Verrucosispora sp. NA02020: one gene and its partner. The protein of the gene in region 2 interacts with the protein of the main gene of each other region in a pairwise test. Links are inferred from orthologs where the notes say so. Each region holds a gene or a part of one and is shown on either strand. Other genes may lie near its edges.

Region 1 (15,411 bases), 3.6 Mb from region 2 along the record:
CCGGTCACCACGCCCAGGTGGCAGGCCAGCCCGAACCGCCGTGGGTGGGCGATGCCGTACCCGTCGCAGACCACGGTGTCGGGACTACGGTCGAGCCTGTCCAGCGCGGTGAGCAGCATCGGCACCTCGCGGAAGGCCAGCAGCCCGGGGATGTACGGGAACGTCACCTCGCCGGGGACGACGACGGTCTCCACCTCGACGCCGCTGGTCAGGTCGACGAGCACGGCGGCGGCGGTGACCCGGGTGGAGGTCTTGTCGTAGGAGACGTCGACGCCGGCCACCAGGGTCGGCTCGGTCGCCGGGTCGGTGGTCAGGTCGAGGTGCCGGCGCAACTCCTGCTGGACGTGCTCGGCCTCGGCGACGGTGCGCACCTCGACGCGGTCTCGCGACAGCCGGTGTGTGGGGAGGATCGCCATGATGCGGAGACCGTCCTACGTCGACAGTTGGTGGGGCGTCAGCACGAAGGTCTCCACCTCGGTGCCGCCGTACCAGTCGGTGCGCCGGCCCAGGTGGGTCATGCCGAGCCGGCGGCAGACCGCCGTGGACCGCTCGTTGCCCGGCATCACCACGGCGTACACCCGCTCGGTGCCGGTGGCGAACTCGCGGGACAACACCGCCCGGGCCGCCTCGGTGGCGTAGCCGTGCCCCCACGAGTCGGGGTGCAGGTGCCAGCCCACCTCGATGTCGTCGGTCGGCGTCATGCCGTCGGCCCCGGGCAACGGCTTGAGCAGTACGCTGCCCGCCACCACTCCGGTCTCCCGGACCTCGATCGCCCAGAGGCCGTACCGGCCGGCGTACGGGGCGTACCGCTCCCGCCAGGCGGCCAGCCGGGAGGCCGCCTGGTCGGGCTCGGTCAGTCGTCCCGCTCCCCCGCCCAGCCAACGCATCACGTCCTCGCGGGAGTAGAGGTCGTAGAGCCGGCTCAGCTCGTCCGGCGTGTCCCGCCACTCGCGCAGCAGCAGGCGCTCGGTCACGTCCACGGTCATGGCCGCCGATCGTAACGACGCCGACCGCCGCGCGTTGGGTGTGCTGCCGGCGACACCAGGCGTGGGCGCAGCCGCGAGGGGGAAGAGAAGCGGGATGGGCGGTGCGTGGCAACGAACCAGACGGATCACCCGGGCCGCCTTCCGCCCGGTACGCGGACGGGACCTGTCCCTGCATGCCGCCGCGATCACCTTCTACGGGGGCATCGCGGTGGTGCCGGTGGCGCTGCTGGCGATCTGGCTCACCGCGCTGCTCGCCGGAGGCGACCGGGTGCGCCGGCTCACCTCGTACGCCGTGGAGGCCCTGCCGGACGCCATCGGCGCGCCCCACGCGGTGGCCGCCCTGGTCGACGCCGGGGTGGGTCTGACGCCGTGGCTGGCGCTGGCCGCGCTGCTGCCCGCGTCGCTCTACGGCGAGGGGTTGCGTCGGGCGTTCGTCTCGGTCGCCGCGCCCCGCTCCGACGAGCACCTGGTCGGCTGGCGGGGCCGGGTGCTGCTGCTGCCGCTGCTCGCCCCGGCACCGGCCCTGCTGCTGTCGATCCTGCTGGCGCTCCCGACCACCACCGAGCTGGTCCGGCGGGGCGGCTGGGCCGGCGCGCTCGGCGTGGTGCTCTCCTTCCTGGCGGTGTGGCTGGTGCTCACGCCGGTGCTGGTCTGGGTCTTCCGGGTGGTCGGCCCGGCGTCGCCGGACTGGCTCTCCACGTTGGCGGTCGGGTCGTTCACCGCCGCCAACCTCTCCGGCTTCCTGCACGGTTTCGTGCTGTTCGCCTCGCTCCCGCTCGACCTGGGCGTGCCCTTCGGCGGCCTGGTCGAGGTCGGTGCCGCCGTGGCGGTGCTGCTCTGGCTCTATCTCTTCCACGTGATCGTGCTGGCCGGCTACTCCGCCACGCTGGCGCTGGCCGGTTGGCGTACCCGCCGCGCCGCCCGCGCCGACGACGGCTCACCGGCCCCGTCACCGGCATGATCAACTGAGCCCGGACCAGGTGCGGACGGGTTAGGGTGCGGGGATGAGGGGTGAGGTTCCCGGGCGCACGGACGTGGTGGTCGTCGGATCCGGACACAACGGGTTGGTCTCCGCCATCCTGCTGTCCCGGGCCGGCCTGGACGTGCTCGTGCTGGAGGCCGCCGACGTGATCGGCGGAGCCACCCGCACCGAGAACCCCTTCCCCAAGGTGCCCGGGCTGCGCCACTCCACCGGCTCGTACCTGCTCGGGCTGATGCCGCCGGAGCTGCTGTCCGCGCTCGACGTGCGCATCCCGGTGCGTCGCCGCGACCCGCACTACTTCCTGCCCACCCCGGGCGGCGTCGGATCGCCGTACCTCCTCTTCGGCACCGACGACGCCGCCACCCGGGCCCAGCTCGCCGAGTTCTTCTCCCCCGCCGACGTGGCCGCCGACGACGCGTTGCAGGCCGAACTGGCCGCCCTGCGCACGGACCTCGCCCCCGCCTGGCTGGCCGAACCGCTGCCCGCCGAGGAGACCGCCGACCGCTACGTGCGGCCCGAACTGCGGCAGGTCTTCGTCGACCTGGTACGCGGCTCGGTCGCCGACTACCTTGCCCGCTTCGACTTCCGTTCCGAACTGCTGGTCAGCATGTACGCGGTCACCGACGGCCTGTCCGGCCTCAACGCCGGCCCGGACGACCCCGGCACCGGGCACAACTTCCTGGTGCACAACATGTGCCGGCTCCCCGGCTCGGACGGCACCTGGATGATCGCCGAGGGCGGGATGGGCACCGTGTCGCGTACCTTCGCCGACGCGGCGCGTGCCTCCGGCGCCCGGATCGTCACCGGCGCCCCGGTCACCGCGATCACCCTCGACGGCGGTGCCGCCTCCGGAGTCGTCCTCGCCGACGGGCGGCAGGTCGAGGCAGAGGTGGTGCTGGGCGCCTGCGACCCGTACCGGCTGATGGCGCTGCTGCCCGACGGCGCGTTGCCGGCCGAACTCGGCGCGCGGATGACGGCGGTCCGGCGCACCGGCACCACGCTCAAGCTCAACCTGGCCCTGCGCGATCTGCCCCGCTTCTCCTGCCTGCCGCCGGACGCGCCCAGCCCGTTCGGGTCCACCATCCACCTGCTGCCCGGATCGGCGTCGCTGGCCGGCGGCGGGGGCGAGTCGCCGATGGCGGCGCTGCGCGCGATGTGGGCCGACGTGCAGGCCGGACGGCTACCGCAGGAGCCGACCATCGAGTGGTACCTGCACACCACCGTCGACCCGTCCCTGGCCGACCCGGACGGGCACCACTCGTCGGCACTGTTCGTCCAGTCCGTGCCGTACGAGCTGACCGGCACCACCTGGGACGCGGCCCTACCCGGGTACGTCGACCGGCTGGTGGAGATCTGCGAACGGTACGCCCCCGGCACCGGCGATCTGATCGCCGACGCGGTGCCCCTGCCACCGCCCGGCATCGAGGCGCACTTCGGCATCACCGGCGGACACATCCACCACGTCGACAACACCGTCTCGTTCACCGACCGGATGCCGTACGCCACGGGGGTCGACGGGGTGTACGCAGGCAGCGCGGGCTGCCACCCTGCGGGCAGCGTGATCGGTGCCGCCGGACACAACGCCGCCCAACGCATCCTCGCCGACCTGGGCGGCTGAGCCACCCCGCCCACACCGAGGGGTGCGGTGTAAGGAAGGGCACCCTATTAACGCCTCGTGTATAGGAGGGGTCCCTTCCTAACACCTGCACACCTGCACGGCTCAGTCAGCCGGGCGCAGGGCGCGGTAGGCCGCCCACGGGACGGCGGGACGCGGCAAGCCTCGCCGGTCCAGGTAGCGACGGGTCGCGGCCCGGGTGGTCCGCACCGTACGCAGCGAATCCGTCATCCGGGCCTTGTGCCGGGCCGCCGGCTCGACCAGTCTGTGCGGGCGCAGCGTCCAGCCGTCGGCGCTACGGACCAGCTCACCGCGCACGTTGGCGTTGTGCAGGCTCCACAACTGCGCGTCGTGCCGGTGCACCAGCAGACTCGCCGCGCCCTCGACCGGGTCCACCCCGTCCGGCACCACCACCCGGTAGCCGTCCGACCCGGCAGTCGCGGTGGTCCGCACCAGCAGCGGTGCGCCGGCACCGTCCCGGGCCGCCAGCACCACACTGGGGTACGCCGCCAGCACCTCCGCGCCGATCAGCGGAGCAGCCGCCCCGCTCTCAGCCGATACCGCACCGGCTTCGGTGGTGGTCGGCAGCGGACGGGTGGTCACCTCGGTCGGGGTGACGGTGATCAGCAGTCGCATGAAGTAGAAGTCGGTGAACATGGTCGCCGGCCAGTCGAGGTACTTGCGGCAGTTCGGCTGACGCTGGAACATCCGGGTCCAGAAGACGCCCAGGTCCCCGGCCGGATCGGTGTGCACCTCGTCGGGGCAGTGCGCCGTGCCGCGTACCAGGATCTGCTCGGGTGTGGTCAGGCCGCTGGCCGTGGGGTCGGAGAAGAGCAGCGCCACCCGGCCGTCGCGGCGCACGTTGAACGCCTTCTGCGGATACCCCAACGAGGTGGTGAGCATGATCGTGCCGTCCGGACGGAGCAGCCCGGACGTCGGCCAGGCGACCGGTGTGCCGTCCTTGGCGAGCGTCGCCAGCTCACAGGTGCGGTACGCGGAGATCGTTGAGCCGAGCGCGGATTCGGACACGATGACGCCGGGGGACGATTGCATGCCCGGAATCGTAGTCAGCGTCGCAATTCGACGGTTACGCCACCCATGGCACCTCGGCGGCCGGCCCGAGATGCTCGGCCGCCGGCCCGAGATGTTAGGAAGGGCCCCCTACTATGCACGAGGCGTTAATAAGGTGCCCTTCCTTACATCCGTCAGGTTGCGGGCTGCGGGCTCTCCGGAGCCTCCTCGCCGACCCGGTGAGCGCGGACCTTGTGCCCCACGCTGGTCAGGCAACGGCCGCTGGGCAGGTCGAAACGCCATCCGTGCAGCTGGCAGGTGAGCTGGTCGCCCTCGACGATGCCGAACCGGCTCAGGTCGGCCTTCAGGTGCGGGCAGCGCCGCTGCACCACCCAGTCGCCCAGGGTGATGTCCTCGGCGTCCACCGCCCGCTCGTGCTCGTCGTACCAACCCTCGGCGTACTGGAGGCGCTCGGTGGAGAGGCACTTGAAGAAGGCGTACACGAACTCGTTGTACTGGCCGATCCGGGCGGCCGAGAAGCGGCAGGAGAGGAAGAGCGAGTTGACCCAGTCCACCTCGTCGATGTGCAGCAGGTGCTCCACCAGCGCCCGTTCGGTGCGGAACCGGTAGCGCACCTTCTCGTCCGCGTACGGCCGGACCTGCTTGCCGGGGAAGTCGACCACGATGGATTCGACGCTCTCGCCGTCGTAGCCCACCAGGTCGAAGCGGACCGGACCACCGACACCCTTGGCGAGATAGATCGACTCGTCCAGCAGCGGCTCGATCCGGCGCTTCATCTCCTTGAGCACGTCCACCTCGGGGTGCCGCCAGGACGCCTTCTCCGCCTCGATCACCGGCCGCTTGCGCTCGCGCATCTCCTCCAGGTGGGCGACCTTGTTCGCGAAGAACTCCTCGATCGGGACCGGGTGGGTGGTGGTCGCCCCCTCGGTGGTCACCTCGGCGACGCTGCCGGGCAGCAGCACGATGCCGTTGGTGCCGCCGACCTTGGCGTACTCGCTCAGGAAGACCGACTGGTCGGGGAAGATGTTCCCCTCGTCACCGAAGATGTCGTTGAACTGCCACAGCTCGTCGTCGAGGAAGCACGGCGGGCCGGCGATCGGGAAGACGTGGTCGGCCTTGAGGTCGTCGATGTAGCGCCAGGTGCGGTCGAACTGCCGGTCCCGCTTCTGCTTACCGAACGCCGTCTTCGCCGACTGCGGCAGCTCGTAGACCATCGGGTACCAGATCGCGCCGGAGAACTGGAGCAGGTGTGCGTGCACGTGTCCCAGCTCGGCGAAGGTGGTCAGGTCGGTGGGACGGGCGTCGTTCTGGTTGAGCAGCCGGACACCGTCGTACTCCACCCAGAGTGAGGAGTCTCCGATCGGGCCGTCGGTCGGGCTGGTCAGCGCCTGGATCATGATCTTCAGGCCACCGTCCAGCTCGTACACCTCCTCGTTGCGGGTCTTCAGGAACTTCGTGAAGCCCAACGCCCGGAACTCGTCCTCCATCTCCGAGGTGGGGAACTCCGGCAGCAGCACGGTGGCCTTCTTCGACACGTACCGCTTCAGGTGCGCCGCGTCGAAGTGGTCCCGGTGCAGGTGGGAGACGTACAGGTAGTCAACGTCGCCGAGGGTCTCCCAGTCGAGCAACGAGTTGTCCGGGAACGGGAACCAGGAGGCGAAGTAGGCCGGGTTCACCCACGGGTCGCACAGGATGCTGCCCGCAGCCGTGTCGATCCGCATGCTCGCGTGCCCGGTACCGGTCACTCGCACCGCAGTTCCCCCTCAAAAAAGACAATCAAGGTGTACGTCAGAACGCTACCGGAGGCAGTCTGGTCTGCGCCCCGCGACGCCGCCATAGTCGCCCGCCCCACCCGGCCGGGCCGAAGGTCCCGAGGTAGGAGCGGCCCGTCCGGCCCCGCGTATCCGCCCCACCGCAGGTCCCCTCCCGGGTGGCGTGCCAGACTAGCCGGAGATCCGAACGCGAGGAAGGACCGACAGTGGCGGGAAGCGAGCCGGTAACGTCGCCAGACCAGCACAAGCCCGGGCACCGCAAGGCCGGGCGGATCGGCGCGGTCCTCACCGCGTTCGCGATGCTGGCCATGCTCTGCGGCAACCACGAGGGCAGGGTCGAGGACCTCTGGCTGATCGGGGTCGCCGCGCTCCTGCTGCTCATCGTGATCGGCGACTCGGTGCTGCGGCGCAACGGCCTGCGCTCCTGAGCCGACCGGAGACACGACGTACGACGAGGGCCCGTCCCCCAGGGGGCGGGCCCTCGTCGTGCCGCCAGGCAGGGCGGCTCTCGTCGTGGTGTCTCAGCGGCCGAAGAGGATGTCCTGCACGTTCTTCAGCGCGGAGTCGACCTCGGCCTCGAAGTAGCCGCCCTGCACCAGCCCGAACCGAAGCGTGTCCAGGTCCTTCGGGTTGACCGGCATCGGGTTCCGGCCGGCCATCCCACCGAGCAGGGTGTCGAAGAACCGGTCCACCTGGTCGGGGTCGTACCCGCTGCCGAAGCGACGCACCTGGAAGCTGCGCCTGATCTCGTCCACCCGGTAGAGGTCGCTGCCGGGCGGCCCGGCCATCGGCGGGCCGGTCATGGCCGGCGGGGCACCCAGGGAGGGCACGCCCATCGACGGGCCGCCGATCGCCTGCTGCGGCAGGCCGGGTGGGCCTCCCTGCGGGCCACGACGCGGCTCGCGGTCCGGCATTCGGATCTCCGCGGTCATGTCGGCCCGACCGTGGCGTCCCGCCTCGAAGCCGTCGAACCGCTGCTCGTCCGGCGGACCGTAGCCGCCCCGACCCTCCGGTGGGCCGTATCTGCCCCGACCTTCCGGCGGACCGTATCCGCCCGGACCGTCCGGCGGACCGTAGTCCGGTGCGCCGTACCCACCGGGGCCGTCCTGCGAACCGTACCCACCTGGGCCGTCCGGCGGACCGTATCCGCCGGGACCGTCAGGTGAGCCGTACCCACCCGGGCCGTCCTGCGGGCCGTACCCGCCGCGCCCCTCGGGCGGACCGTACCCGCCGGAACCGGCGGGCAGGCCGCGCGGCGGCGGGCCGCCGTGACCCATCTGTCCGCCGGGCGGTCCCATCGGGCCACCGGGGCCCATCGGACCGCCACCACGCGGCCCGTCGTACCCGCCGCGCGGGGAGTCGTACCCGCCGGCGAAGGCACCGGTCGGTTCGTCGTAGCGGCCGGCCTGTGCGGGCATCGACCGGGGCGGCATCGGCGGCACCGGGGCCATGCCCCGCTCGTCGCGCATCGGCGGGCCCATCCGGTCCGGCGGACCCATGCGGTCGGGCGGGCCCATCCGGTCCGGCGGCGCCATCCGGTCCGACGAGCCCATCCCGGAGTCGCTGCCCCGGACGCCACCCGTACCGCCGCGCTCCTCCAACTCGGCCAGCTGCCGCTCGACCCGGTCGAGGTGCAGGTCGACCTGCCACTCGTCGTAGCCGTTGAAGCGGACCCGGAAGACGACGTCGTGGACCTCCTGCGAGAGCACCGGGGCACCGACGGGCTGACCCGCGAGAGTCGCCTCGACCCGGTCCAGGAAAGTGTCCACCTCGTCAACCTTGTAGCCCCGGCGGAGCGCCTTACGCCGGAAACGCTGACCCTGACTCGCCACTATGTCTCCTGGTCTCGTTCGCCACGCCCGGTCACGCTGACATCTCCCCGGCCGGGCCGGTGCCCCTGTCCTCAGCGGCGGCCAACTGCCCACATGCCCCGTCGATCTCGCGACCTCGGGTGTCCCGCACCGTGGTGGACACCCCGGCGTCGCGCAACCGCCGGACGAACTCCCGCTCGACCGGCTTCGGGCTGGCGTCCCAGCGGCTGCCCGGAGTCGGGTTGAGCGGAATCAGGTTCACGTGGGCCAGCTTGCCGGCCAGCAGCCGCCCGAGCAGATCCGCCCGCCACGGCTGGTCGTTCACGTCCTTGATCATCGCGTATTCGATCGACACGCGACGCCCTGTCCGGGCCGCGTAGGCCCAGGCCGCCGCCAGCACCTCGGAAACCTTCCAGCGCTGGTTGACCGGCACGAGTTCGTCGCGCAGCTCATCATCGGGCGCATGCAGCGACAACGCAAGAGTCACCGACAGGTCTTCGCTGGCCAGCCGGTTGATGGCCGGCACCAGGCCGACGGTGGAGACGGTGATGTGGCGCTGCGACAGACCGAGGCCCTCGGGGGCCGGCGCGACCAACCGACGGATCGCCGCGATCACCCGGTTGTAGTTCGCCAGCGGCTCCCCCATGCCCATGAAGACCACGTGCGAGAGTCTCGGCGGTGACCCGGCGACGGCGCCGGAGGCGGCCACCCCGGCCAGGTACACCGCCTGGTCGACGATCTCGGCGGTGGACAGGTTGCGGGTCAGCCCGGCCTGGCCGGTGGCGCAGAACGGGCAGGCCATGCCGCATCCGGCCTGGCTGGAGATGCAGACGGTGACCCGGTCCGGGTAGCCCATCAGCACGCTCTCCACCAGCGAGCCGTCGTGCAGCCGCCAGAGCGCCTTTCGGGTCGCCCCGTCGTCGCAGGCCATCTCGCGTATCGGGTTGAGCAGCCGGGGCAGCAGCCGGTCGGCGAGCCGGTCACGGGACGCCGCCGGCAGGTCGGTCATCAGCGCCGGGTCCCGCACCAGGCGGCCGAAGTAGTGGGTGGAGATCTGGCGGGCCCGGAAGGCCGGCTCCCCCAGCTCCGTCACCAACTCCTTGCGACCGTTCAGGTCGAGGTCGGCGAGGTGTTGCGGGGGCATCGCCGCCCGGCGCGCGCCGGGCGCGTCCGGGTCGACCGGGATCAGGGGCAGACTCGTCATGGCACGTCCAGTCTGGCACGCCCGCCGAGGAACGCACCCGTCCGGAGGGAGCAGAGACGCTCCCACCCCCTGCGCGACCCGGGCACCCCGGCGTGGTCCATGCCTCAGTTCACCGCCGGCACGAAGACGACGAGCAGCAGGTACGCGGTCGGCACCGCGAACAGCACCGAGTCGAGCCGGTCCATCAGCCCGCCGTGCCCGGGCAGCAGGTTGCTCATGTCCTTCACGCCCAGATCGCGCTTGATCATGGACTCGGCAAGGTCACCGAGGACCGCCGCCGCCGAGATCGCCATCCCGAACACCGCACCCCACCAGGGGGCCACGTCGAACAGCAACCAGAGCAGCACGGCGCTGCCCAGCGCTGCCGCGCCCATCGAGCCGACCAGCCCCTCCCAGGACTTCTTCGGGCTGATCGTCGGCGCCATCGGGTGCTTGCCGAAGTTGGCGCCGGCCGCGTAGCCGCCGGTGTCGGAGAGCACCACCGCGACCAGGGTGACCAGCACCCGCAGCGGGCCGTCCCCGGGCGAGGCGGCGAGCAGCGCGGCGAAGCCGCCGAGGAAGGGCACGTACACCGCGATGAGGGTGGCCGCGGTCATGTCCCGCCGGAGGCCGGCGACACCGTCCCCGAGCCGCCAGACCAGGGTGCCCGCGAGGGTGACCAGCAGGCCGAGCAGGAGCGCGTCCAGGCCGGCGAACCAGGCCAGGGTGACGGTGAGCACGCCACCGGCGATCATCGGGATCAACGGGACCCGGGCGCCGCCACGGCGTACCGCCCGGGACATCTCCCAGATGCCCACGCCGTAGGCCGCCGCGATCAGCAACAGGAACGCCGGGGTGTACAGGAACAGCGGCAGCAGGGTGGCAGCGCCGAGGCTGGCCCCGACGGCGATGGCGGCCGGCAGGTTCCGGCCGGCACGGCTCGGCGTCTGCGGAGTGGCCGGGCGACCGGCACCGGCCCGCCGTCGGCCCCGGTGGCGTCGGGACTGCGCCGGATCCGCGTCGGGTTCCGGCGTGTCCTCGGCGGGCACGGGGGCGAGCAGGGTGGTCGGCGCGTCGTCGTGGTCCGGACCGTCGTCGGAGGGCACCGGGGCGAACTGCGCCGTCGGCGCGTCCTCGTGCGCCAGGTCGCGACGCCCGTTCTCCTCGGGTCGCCGAGGGCCACCGTCGGGGAGGTCACGCGGGCGGTTCCGGTCGTCGTACGGACCGGCCGATTCGTCGTACCGCCCGGGGACGTCCCGGTCGTCGAACGGCTCGGGTCGGGAGGCGAAGCCGGTCCCGGCCGGTTCGTCCCGGTCGTCGACGGGTCGGGCGTACGGGTTGTCGGCCGGCGGGCGCGGGCGGGTACGCGGCTCGGCGGAGAGCTCAGCGCCGGGGCGCGGGCCGCGCGACCACGGGCCGGGTTCGACGTCCGGGTCGGGCCAGGGCAACGAGGTCGGCCGATCCGGGCGGTCCCAGCCGCGGGCCTCGGCGCCACCGTAGGGGTCGAGGTGGGACATCACGCACCGGACGACAGCGGTACGAGATCCACCACTTGACGCACAGCCACTACCATCCCCTACCCGCGCGAGGCGCTCCGTCTGATTCGCCGGCCGGTAGGCCGGCTGATCTCCACCGTTCACCCCCGGGTCGCCGGGAATCGTGCCGAGCCTACTGCACCCGGAGCTTCCGCAGGACGCACCAGTACCCACCGTCCACCTCGTCGATCATGAGCCTGCCGTACCGGCCGGAGGGCCGGATGTCGGCACTTCATGATCGACGAGGTGGGGCGTACGAGCCGGGAGCCGCTGCGGATCAGACCTCCAGCAACTCGGCTTCCTTGTGCTTGACCAACTCGTCGACGTGCGCCACGTAGCGCTGGGTCACGTCGTCCAGTTCCTTCTCCGCCCGGCGACCGTCGTCCTCGCCGACCTCGCCGTCCTTGACGAGCCGGTCCAGCTCTTCCTTGCCCTTGCGACGGATGTTGCGGATGGCGATCTTCGCCTCCTCGCCCTTGTTCCGGGCGACCTTGATCATGTCGCGACGGCGCTCCTCGGTCATCTGCGGGAGGAGGATGCGCAGCTGGTTGCCCTCGTTGTTCGGGTTCACCCCGAGGTCCGAGTCGCGGATCGCCTTCTCCATGGCGTTGATCTGCGAGTTGTCGTACGGCTTGATGATGGCCATACGCGGCTCGGGGACGCCCACGGACGCCATCTGGGTCAGCGGCGTGGGGCTGCCGTAGTAGTCGATGATGATCTTGGAGAACATGGCCGGAGTGGCGCGACCGGTGCGGATGGCACCGAACTCCTCCTTGGCGTGCTCGACCGCACGCTCCATCTTCTCCTCGGCCTCGAGGAGGGTGTCGTCGATCACCGCTCTCCTCGCCTCCTTCTTGTGCTCGTCGTGGGCTTGTCGGGTCACCGGGACGGACCGCCGAGGTCACCGTCGACGGTCAGCTCAGGTGGTGATCAGCGTGCCGATCTTGTCGCCGCCCACCGCACGGACGATGGTGTCGTCACCCTGCGCGCCGAAGACCAGCATTGGTAGTCCGTTCTCCATGCAGAGGCTGAAGGCGGCCGCGTCGGCGACCCGCAGGTTGCGGCGCAGCACCTCGGAGAAGGTGATCGAGTCGAACTTGCTGGCGGTCGGGTCGATCCGGGGGTCGGCGCTGTAGACGCCGTCCACACCGTTCTTGCTCATCAGCACCACGTCCGCGTGGATCTCCAGCGCGCGCTGGGCGGCCGTCGTGTCGGTGGAGAAGTACGGCATACCCGCACCGGCACCGAAGATGACCACGCGGCCCTTCTCCAGGTGCCGGATCGCCCGCAGCGGAATGTACGGCTCGGCCACCTGGGCCATCGTGATCGCGCTCTGCACGCGGGTCTCGATGCCCTCCTTCTCCAGGAAGTCCTGCAGGGCGAGGCAGTTCATCACGGTGCCGAGCATGCCCATGTAGTCGGCCCGGGCCCGGTCCATGCCCCGCTTCTGCAACTCCGCGCCCCGGAAGAAGTTGCCGCCGCCGACCACCACCGAGACCTGCACACCGCGACGGACCACGGTGGCGATCTGCCGGGCGATGGCCTGGACGACGTCCGGGTCCACACCGATCTCGCCGCCGCCGAACACCTCGCCGGAGAGCTTCAGCACCACCCGGCGGGCCCGTCCGGGCGGCGGCGCCAACGGGTCGTCCACCGCCAGCGTCGGGTCACTCACAACCTGCGTCATCCGCCCGTCCTTCCCCCACTGCCGCGCCCGGGTGCGCACATCTGCCGTTGCCGACCTTATGGGACGAGGAGACCGCGGTGTGTGTCGCGTACACCGGCGGCCTCCTCGTCGTGTCGTTGCCCAGCCCGGGCGCGTACGCCCGGCCGGAGGTCAGGACTGGCCGACCTCGAACCGCACGAAGCGGGTGACCTCGATGCCGGCCTCGGCCAGCACCTGCTTCACCGACTTCTTGTTGTCGGTGACCGACGACTGCTCCAGCAGCACGAAGTCCTTGAAGAAGGAGTTGACCCGGCCCTCGACGATCTTCGGCAGAGCGGCCTCGGGCTTGTTCTCCTCGCGGGCGGTCTGCTCGGCGATCCGCCGCTCGGACTCGACGATCTCCGCCGGCACCTCGTCCCGGGTGAGGTACTTCGGACGCATCGCGGCGATCTGCATGGCCGCGCCACGGGCGTCGGCGTCGCCGGCCTCGTCGGCCTTGCCGGCGTACTGCACCAGCACGCCCACCGCCGGGGGCAGGTCCTGGGCCTTGCGGTGCAGGTAGACCGCGACCGTGCCGTCCAGCTTGGCGAAGCGGTTCAGCACCAGCTTCTCGCCGATCTTGGCGGACTGCTCCTGGACCAGGTCGGCGACCGGACGGCCGTCGAGCTCGCTGGCCAGCAGTTCCTCGGCGTTGCTCGCGCCGGAGCGCTCACCGTGCTCGACCAACTGCTGGGCGAGCGCGATGAAGGCGTCGTTCTTGGCGACGAAGTCGGTCTCGCAGTTCAGCTCCAGCAGGGCCCGGCCGGAGTGGGCGACGAGGCCGTTCGCGGCCGTCCGCCCGGCCCGCTTGCCGACGTCCTTGGCGCCCTTGACGCGCAGGATCTCGACGGCCTTGTCGAAGTCGCCCTCGGCCTCGGTCAGGGCCTTCTTGCTGTCCATCATGCCGGCGCCGGTCAGGTCGCGGAGCTTCTTGACGTCCGCCGCGGTGATCTGGGACATGGCTCTCTCTTCGGTGTTGGGACTGCGGGTGAAATGGACTGAGGTGACGATTACCCGGTTCCGAGAGGTTCGTGCCCGGTCTGCCCGCCGCCGGCCACCGTCGTCAGGGACGGACGGTGGCCGGACGGCGGTGCGGTCACTGACCGGCGACGGCGGCCGGCTGCTCGGCGGGCTGCTGCGCCTCGGTGGCCTGCTCCGGCTCGGCGGCCGGCTGAGCCTCGGCGGCCTGCTGCGGCTCGGTCGCCGGCTGCGCGTCGTCGGCCTTCTTCGGCTCCTCGAGCAGCTCGCGCTCCCACTCGGCCAGCGGCTCGTCGGTGGCCACGCCGGCCTCCGGCTTCTCGTCGCCACCCCGGCGACGGCCGGAGCGGGTGATCAGACCGTCGGCGACGGCCGCGGCGACGACCCTGGTCAGCAGCTCGGCCGAGCGGATCGCGTCGTCGTTGCCCGGGATCGGGAAGTCGACCTCGTCCGGGTCGCAGTTGGTGTCGAGCACGGCGATCACCGGGATGCCCAGCTTGCGGGCCTCGTCGACGGCGATGTGCTCCTTCTTGGTGTCGACCACCCAGACCGCAGCCGGGAGCTTCTGCATGTCCCGCAGACCACCCAGGGTGCGGGTCAGCTTGATCTTCTCGCGGGAGAGCTGCAGGGTCTCCTTCTTGGTGTAACCGGCGGCGGTGCCGCTGAGGTCACCGAGGGCCTCCAGCTCCTTCATCCGCTGCAGCCGCTTGTACACCGTCTGGAAGTTGGTCAGCATGCCACCAAGCCAGCGGTGGTTGACGTACGGCTGACCGACCCGCGTCGCCTGCTCGGCGATCGCCTCCTGGGCCTGCTTCTTGGTGCCGACGAAGAGGATGCTGCCACCCTCGGCCACCGTGTTGCGCACGAACTCGTACGCCTTCTCGATGTAGTCGAGAGTCTGACGGAGGTCGATGATGTAGATGCCGTTACGCTCGGTGAAGATGAAGCGCTTCATCTTCGGGTTCCAGCGCCGGGTCTGGTGCCCGAAGTGAACACCGCTCTCCAGCAGCTGACGCATGGTCACGACGGCCATGGTTTGTACTCCTTGCGGTCCCTGGTTGTCTCGCCCGACCGGCGGTCGGGCGTCCTGGCGCCCGGTCGCCGGCCATGACGGGCCCGAAGGATCGGGACCAGGGAGGCCGTCGCCCCACGACGATTCGTGGAGAGGGCACGCGAGGTCGACCGCGCGAGGCGGTCGCCAGTCGCCCAGTGTACGCGCCCTCCCCACCCCGCCACGCCCGGGTGTAAGGAAGGGCCCCCTACTAACGCCTCCGGTATAGGAAGGGCCCCTCCTAACGCACCGGAAGACGCCGCCGCACCCCCCGGAAGACGCCGCCGCACCCCCGGGCAGACGCCGCCGCCGGTGGTTCAGCCGGCGGCCAGCGCGGCGGTGAGGAAGAGCGCCAGGCCGACGGTCAGGTACGCGGTGGGCGGGCGAAGCCAGCCTCGTGCCCCGTCGGTCAGCGAGAAGCCGCTGGTCCGCAGCCCGTACAGGCCGGCGGCGAAGATCGGCAGGCCGATCATCAGGAACGTGCCGGTCAGCACGTCGGCTGCGGAGACCGGATCCGCGGTGACGCCGTGCAGCAGCACCAGCAGCGCGGGCACCTCGAAGATCGCGACCAGCACGGCGAACAGCACCGCGAGCACCGGACGACGCGACCGGTAGACACCGTCACCGGCCGGAACCCCCGGCTGCGTCGCCAGCGCCTGGTAGCCGGCAGTGGCCGCGTCGACCGGGTACGCGGACCCCGTCCCGCCGGCCGGGAAGCCGGTACCCGCAGCGCCGACCTGCACGCCGGCACCCACGGCGCC
Region 2 (5,472 bases):
CCGCGGTGCCCGACGGCGCGCCGCTGGCCCGGGTGGACCTGACCGAGCTGGCGGCGCGGATCGGCACGCTGCCGCCGGTGGAGCGGGTCACCGTGCACCGGGACTGGCCGGACGGGCTGGTGGTGCGGCTGACGGAACGGACCGGTGTGGCGGTGGTGCCGCGCGGGCAGCAGTTCGACGTGATCGACGCGGCCGGGGTGGCGTTCCGGACGGTGCCGCAGCGCCCGGACGGCCTGCCGCTGCTGCGCCTGGCCGCCGCCGGGCCGGACGATCCGGACACCCGGGCGGGGCTGACGGTGCTCGGCGAGCTCACCCCAGAGTTGCGTGGTGAGCTGACCGAGGTCCGGGTGGAGGGGCTGGCCCGGATCAGTGTTCTGCTGCGTGACGACCGCACGGTGTTCTGGGGTGACGCGACACGCGGGGCGGACAAGGCCCGGGTCGCCACCGCGCTCCTACGCGAGGAGGCCGACCGGATCGACGTCAGCGCGCCGGACGTGGTCACCTTCCGGTGAGTGGCCGGTCAGGCTGTGAAGCGTCCCGCTCCACGGGCGACACGCCGGAACGGTCCTTGGCACATCGCTCGGCTGCGCTTACGTTGCCCGGAAGAGGATCAGTGGTTGACATAACTGTAACCCTCTAGTAGAGGGTGAGGGTTTGCCTCGCGACCTCGCTGGTGACAGCCGAGTCGACCGCAGGTCTGGCCACGCCGAAGCCGGTCGGGGAGCAGCCAATCTCGAGGGGAAAGGACCGGAGATGACACCTCCGCACAACTACCTGGCGGTCATCAAGGTCGTCGGCATCGGGGGCGGCGGCGTCAACGCCGTCAACCGGATGATCGAGGTTGGGCTCAAGGGCGTCGAGTTCATCGCGATCAACACGGACGCGCAGGCGTTGCTGATGAGCGACGCCGACGTGAAGCTCGACGTCGGTCGCGAACTGACCCGGGGCCTCGGCGCCGGGGCCAACCCGGACGTCGGCAAGAACGCCGCCGAGGACCACCGCGACGAGATCGAGGAGGTGCTCAAGGGCGCCGACATGGTCTTCGTCACCTGCGGCGAGGGCGGCGGCACCGGCACCGGTGGCGCGCCGGTGGTGGCGAACATCGCCCGTAAGCTGGGCGCGCTGACCATCGGCGTGGTGACGCGCCCGTTCTCCTTCGAGGGCAAGCGCCGTCAGGTGCAGGCCGAGGCCGGCATCGACGAGCTGCGCAACCAGTGCGACACCCTGATCGTCATCCCCAACGACCGGCTGCTGGCCCTCGGCGACCGCAACATCAGCATGATGGACGCGTTCCGCACCGCCGACCAGGTGCTGCTCTCCGGTGTCCAGGGCATCACCGACCTGATCACCACGCCGGGTCTGATCAACCTGGACTTCGCGGACGTCAAGAGCGTGATGAGCGGCGCGGGCAGCGCGCTGATGGGCATCGGCAGCGCGCGCGGCGAGAACCGCGCCGTGGAGGCCGCCGAGGCGGCCATCTCCAGCCCGCTGCTGGAGCAGAGCATGGACGGCGCGCGAGGCGTGCTGCTCTCCATCGCGGGCGGCTCCGACCTGGGGCTGTTCGAGATCAACGACGCCGCTCAGCTGGTCACCGACGCGGCGCACCCGGACGCCAACATCATCTTCGGTGCGGTGATCGACGACGCCCTCGGTGACGAGGTGCGGGTGACCGTGATAGCCGCCGGCTTCGACGGTGGCACTCCGGCGTACAAGGCGGCCGAGCCGACGCGCAAGACCAACCAGAACCAGCCGACGCAGCCGAGCACCCCGGTCGTGTCGCCCGCCGTGCCGGCACCACCGCAGTCGCCGCGTCGGGTGCTGTTCGACGACGTCGACGTGCCCGACTTCCTCAAGAACGGGTCCTGAGCGGCGCCGATGACCGACAGCCCCGCACTGGTGCGGCCCGACCGGCGCGCCGAGCTCGCCGCCGGGCTGGCCCGGGTACGCGCCCGCATCGCCGACGCGTGCGCAGCCTCGGGCCGGGACCGGGCCGACGTGACGATGATCGCGGTGACCAAGACGTACCCGGCCGCCGACGTGGTCGCGCTGGCCGGGCTCGGCGTGACAGACGTGGGCGAGAACCGCGACCAGGAGGCGGCCCCAAAAGCCGCCGAGGTCGCCGCGGCCGGCGCCGCGCCCCGCTGGCACTTCGTCGGTCGGCTGCAACGCAACAAGGTCAAGTCGGTGCTGCGGTACGCCGACATGGTCCAGTCCGTCGACAGCGTACGGCTGGCGTCCACGGTGGCCGCCGCAGCCGCCGGACGGGACCGGCCGTTGGAGGTGTTGGTGCAGGTCAGCATCGACGGCGACCCGTCCAGGGGCGGTGCGGTGCCCTCCTCGGCCGACCCGGACCTCGGGCTCGGCCCGGTCACCGAGGCGGTGGCCGCCGCCGATGGTCTGCGGCTGTCCGGGCTGATGGCGGTGGCGCCGCTGGGCTGGGAGCCGGAGCGGGCGTTCGCCCGGCTGGCCGACCTCGCCGCGGAGGTGCGCGCCACACATCCGGGTGCCACGGTGCTCTCGGCGGGCATGAGCGGCGACCTGGAGGCGGCGATCGGCCACGGCGCGACACATGTCCGCGTCGGGAGCGCGTTGCTCGGAATGCGTCCCACGCTGCGGTAGCCTGGCCGCGAGGGAAGCAAATTACATCAGTGTTGTTTGCGGGAACGGCCTTCCTCGCCACGGGGGGCGTGACGTGCAACGCGAATTGCGCGTCGGAGGATTGCCGTTCCGGTCCAGTGGGCAGGAACGGCCCACTCGCGACAGGCGACACGGCGGGGGCGTGTGCCGCACGGCGGACGGGAAGGGCGCGGGGATGGGTGCACTGCGCAAGGCGGGGGTCTGGCTCGGACTGGTCGAAGAGGACGAGGAGCGGGCCTACGACGACGGTGGTTACGACAAGGGTGGCTATCGCGAGTCGCGGTACCGGCAGAGCCGGTACGCCGAGGAGTTCGCCGACGATGACGACGACGAGGTGGAGGAGGCGCCCGCGCCCCGGCCGCGACTCGGCGACCGGGGGCGGTTGAGCGAGCGTGCCGGAGGTCGCCTCGGTGACTCCGAGCGGCTGGAGTCGGAGCGGCCGGAGCGGGCCGAGCGGTCCAGCGTGCGGTCGATCACCCGGGCGTCCGCCGAGTCGTCCGGCGCGAACGCGTACCACACCCGGGACAACCTGGCTCTGGCGCCGCAGGTGCAGCCGCGTGAGCGGGTGATGCCCGAGGAGGAACAGCGCTACCAGATCACCACGCTGCACCCGACCACCTACCGGGAGGCGCGGACGATCGGCGAGCACTTCCGGGACGGCGTACCTGTGATCATCAACCTCACCGAGATGGACGAGGCGGATGCCCGCCGTCTGGTGGACTTCGCCGCCGGGTTGGCGTTCGGGCTGCGCGGTACGATCGAGCGCGTGACCAACCGGGTGTTCCTACTCTCGCCGGCCAACGTCCAGGTCACCGCGGAGGACAAGGCCAAGATCGCTGAGGGTGGGTTCTTCAGCCTGAGTTGACCCGCCCGACCCGAGGGACGCCACAAGCCGTGTTGTCGATCTTGCTACAGGTTCTCTACCTGATCACGTATGTCTTTCTGATCGTTCTTTTGGCCCGTTTCGTGTTGAGCGCCGTCCTGCAGTACGGGCGGCGTTGGCAACCTGGTCGCGGAGCATCGGCCGGACTTGAATCCGTGTGGAGCGTCACTGATCCCCCGCTCTGGGCGTTGAGGCGTGTGATCCCTCCGCTGCGAATTGGTACCGTGAGCATCGACCTGGCCTCCCTTGTGCTCCTGGTTATCCTGTTCGTGCTGATGAGGTTTGTGTTAGAGCCGGCGATCATCAGGACCGCCTGATGACCGACGCGCTATCGCGGCCGCAACTGACCCGAGGAGTTTCGATGCCGCTGACCCCGGCCGACGTCCATAACGTCGCCTTCAAGAAGCCGCCGATCGGCAAGCGGGGCTACGACGAGGAGGAGGTCGACGCCTTCCTGGACGAGGTCGAGCGCGAACTCGCCCGTCTGATCGAAGAGAACAACGAGCTGCGCGCCCAGGTGGAGCGCGGCGGTCGGGGCGGTGCCCCGGCCGGCCCCGGTGGCGATGCCCGCCTCGCCGCCGAGCTCAACGACGTCAAGGCGCAGCTCGACCGCGTGCAGCGGGACAAGGCCGCCGCCGAGCAGGCCGCCCGCGCGATGCAGGCCGAGCTGGAGCAGACCCGCTCCGCCGGTGGTGCGGTGCCGGGTGGCGACGGCGAGCAGCAGGCGCTGCGGGTGCTGATGATGGCCCAGCGCACGGCGGACGACCACGTCTCCGACGCGCGCCGCGAGGCCGACCAGCTGCTCTCCGAGGCCCGTTCCAAGGCCGAGGAGGTCACCCGTGAGGCGCGGGCCAAGGCCGACGCGCTGGAGCGGGACGCCCGCCAGCGGCACCAGGAGGCCATGGGCGGCCTGGACGCCAAGCGCACCGCGCTGCAGAAGCACATCGAGGAGCTCAAGCAGTTCGAGCGCGAGTACCGCACCCGGCTCAAGGCGTACCTGGAGAGCCAGCTGCGTGACCTCGACGGTCGTGGGCAGGGCCTGGAGGCCGAGATGACCCGTGGGGACGGCACCCGGGCCGCCGGCAACGGCCTGGCCGCCGCCGGGCTCGCCGGTTCCTACGGCGGCGGTCGCTCCGGCGCTCTCGAGGCCGGTCGCTGAATCGGGCCGGTGACCGCCGTCGACACGGCGGTCGCCCGCCCTGCCTCATCGGTACGACGCGACGGGGGTGAGCGGTGATAATCATCAGTCTCGCGCTCATCCTCGTCGCCGTGGTGCTGCTGGTGCTCGGTCTGGCCGGCGGCTCCAGCCCGTTGCTGGTCGTCTCGATCGGCGCCAGCCTGCTGGCCGCCGTGGCCCTGGTCACCGGCGCCCGTCAGGCCGCCACCGGTCGCGCGGCGGCCCGTGGTGAGCGGGCGACGGAGGACGCCACCGGGCCGACCGTCCAGGAAAGCCCGTCGGGCATCCCGACGCAGCACGTCCCGCCGACCGTCGACACCGGCGACTCCGGGTGGCGGCAACCACCCGGTTCGCCGGTGACGGTCGAGGCGGAGGCGCCGGTCGAGGGCGCGGTGGTCGACGGGTACGACGACGAGCCGGCCGCCCAGGAGATCACGCCGGAGCAGGCCGCACGGCTGGCCCGGCTCCCGGACGAGGTCCGGGTGGTCGACGGTCGACCCCGCTATCACCTTGCCGAGTGCGTGCACCTGGTCGGGCGCGACCACGAGCCGCTGCCCGCCGCCGAGGCGGCCGAACTCGGCTTCACGCCGTGTGGGCTCTGCGCCCCCGGCACCGTCCTGCTCTCCGAGTCCGGCCGCCGCTGAGCCGTGGCCGAGGTGCTCACCGTCGCCGTACGGGTGAAGCCGGGGGCGTCCCGGGCCCGGGTGGGTGGCCGGTTCGACGGTCCGCACGGTCCCGCTCTGGTGATCGCCGTCAACGCCCGGGCCGTGGACGG

What was found.
Region 1: the proteins of ftsZ (region 2) and rlmN interact in binary tests that used the Escherichia coli proteins (3 or more experiments, as listed by UniProt). The link is inferred for Verrucosispora sp. NA02020 from one-to-one orthologs.

What each region holds. Positions count from the first base shown.
Region 1 is NZ_CP054923.1:1,823,951-1,839,361, reverse strand. The notes cover bases 7,327-10,304. They hold rlmN (23S rRNA (adenine(2503)-C(2))-methyltransferase RlmN), read right to left. Parts: upstream 9,403-10,304; coding sequence 8,251-9,402; downstream 7,327-8,250. Other genes in these bases: HUT12_RS08045 (phosphatidate cytidylyltransferase), read right to left, coding at 9,507-10,304; HUT12_RS08055 (DivIVA domain-containing protein), read right to left, coding at 7,327-8,219. Outside these bases: HUT12_RS08090 (endonuclease V), read right to left, coding at 1-416; HUT12_RS08085 (GNAT family N-acetyltransferase), read right to left, coding at 432-986; HUT12_RS08080 (YhjD/YihY/BrkB family envelope integrity protein), read left to right, coding at 1,081-1,947; HUT12_RS08075 (NAD(P)/FAD-dependent oxidoreductase), read left to right, coding at 1,991-3,586; HUT12_RS08070 (pyridoxamine 5'-phosphate oxidase family protein), read right to left, coding at 3,689-4,636; HUT12_RS08065 (Rieske 2Fe-2S domain-containing protein), read right to left, coding at 4,789-6,366; HUT12_RS08060 (DUF2631 domain-containing protein), read left to right, coding at 6,594-6,815; more of HUT12_RS08055, read right to left, coding at 6,909-7,326; more of HUT12_RS08045, read right to left, coding at 10,305-10,898; frr (ribosome recycling factor), read right to left, coding at 11,194-11,751; pyrH (UMP kinase), read right to left, coding at 11,836-12,603; tsf (translation elongation factor Ts), read right to left, coding at 12,754-13,581; rpsB (30S ribosomal protein S2), read right to left, coding at 13,718-14,632; HUT12_RS08020 (hypothetical protein), read right to left, coding at 14,968-15,411.
Region 2 is NZ_CP054923.1:5,453,602-5,459,073, reverse strand. Bases 29-2,809 are described here. They hold ftsZ (cell division protein FtsZ), read left to right. Parts: upstream 29-753; coding sequence 754-1,866; downstream 1,867-2,809. Other genes in these bases: HUT12_RS24250 (YggS family pyridoxal phosphate-dependent enzyme), read left to right, coding at 1,876-2,619; HUT12_RS24260 (cell division protein FtsQ/DivIB), read left to right, coding at 29-512. Outside these bases: more of HUT12_RS24260, read left to right, coding at 1-28; HUT12_RS24245 (cell division protein SepF), read left to right, coding at 2,813-3,502; HUT12_RS24240 (YggT family protein), read left to right, coding at 3,532-3,837; HUT12_RS24235 (DivIVA domain-containing protein), read left to right, coding at 3,882-4,679; HUT12_RS24230 (hypothetical protein), read left to right, coding at 4,754-5,341; HUT12_RS24225 (DUF167 domain-containing protein), read left to right, coding at 5,345-5,472. UniProt on the Escherichia coli protein: Essential cell division protein that forms a contractile ring structure (Z ring) at the future cell division site. The regulation of the ring assembly controls the timing and the location of cell division.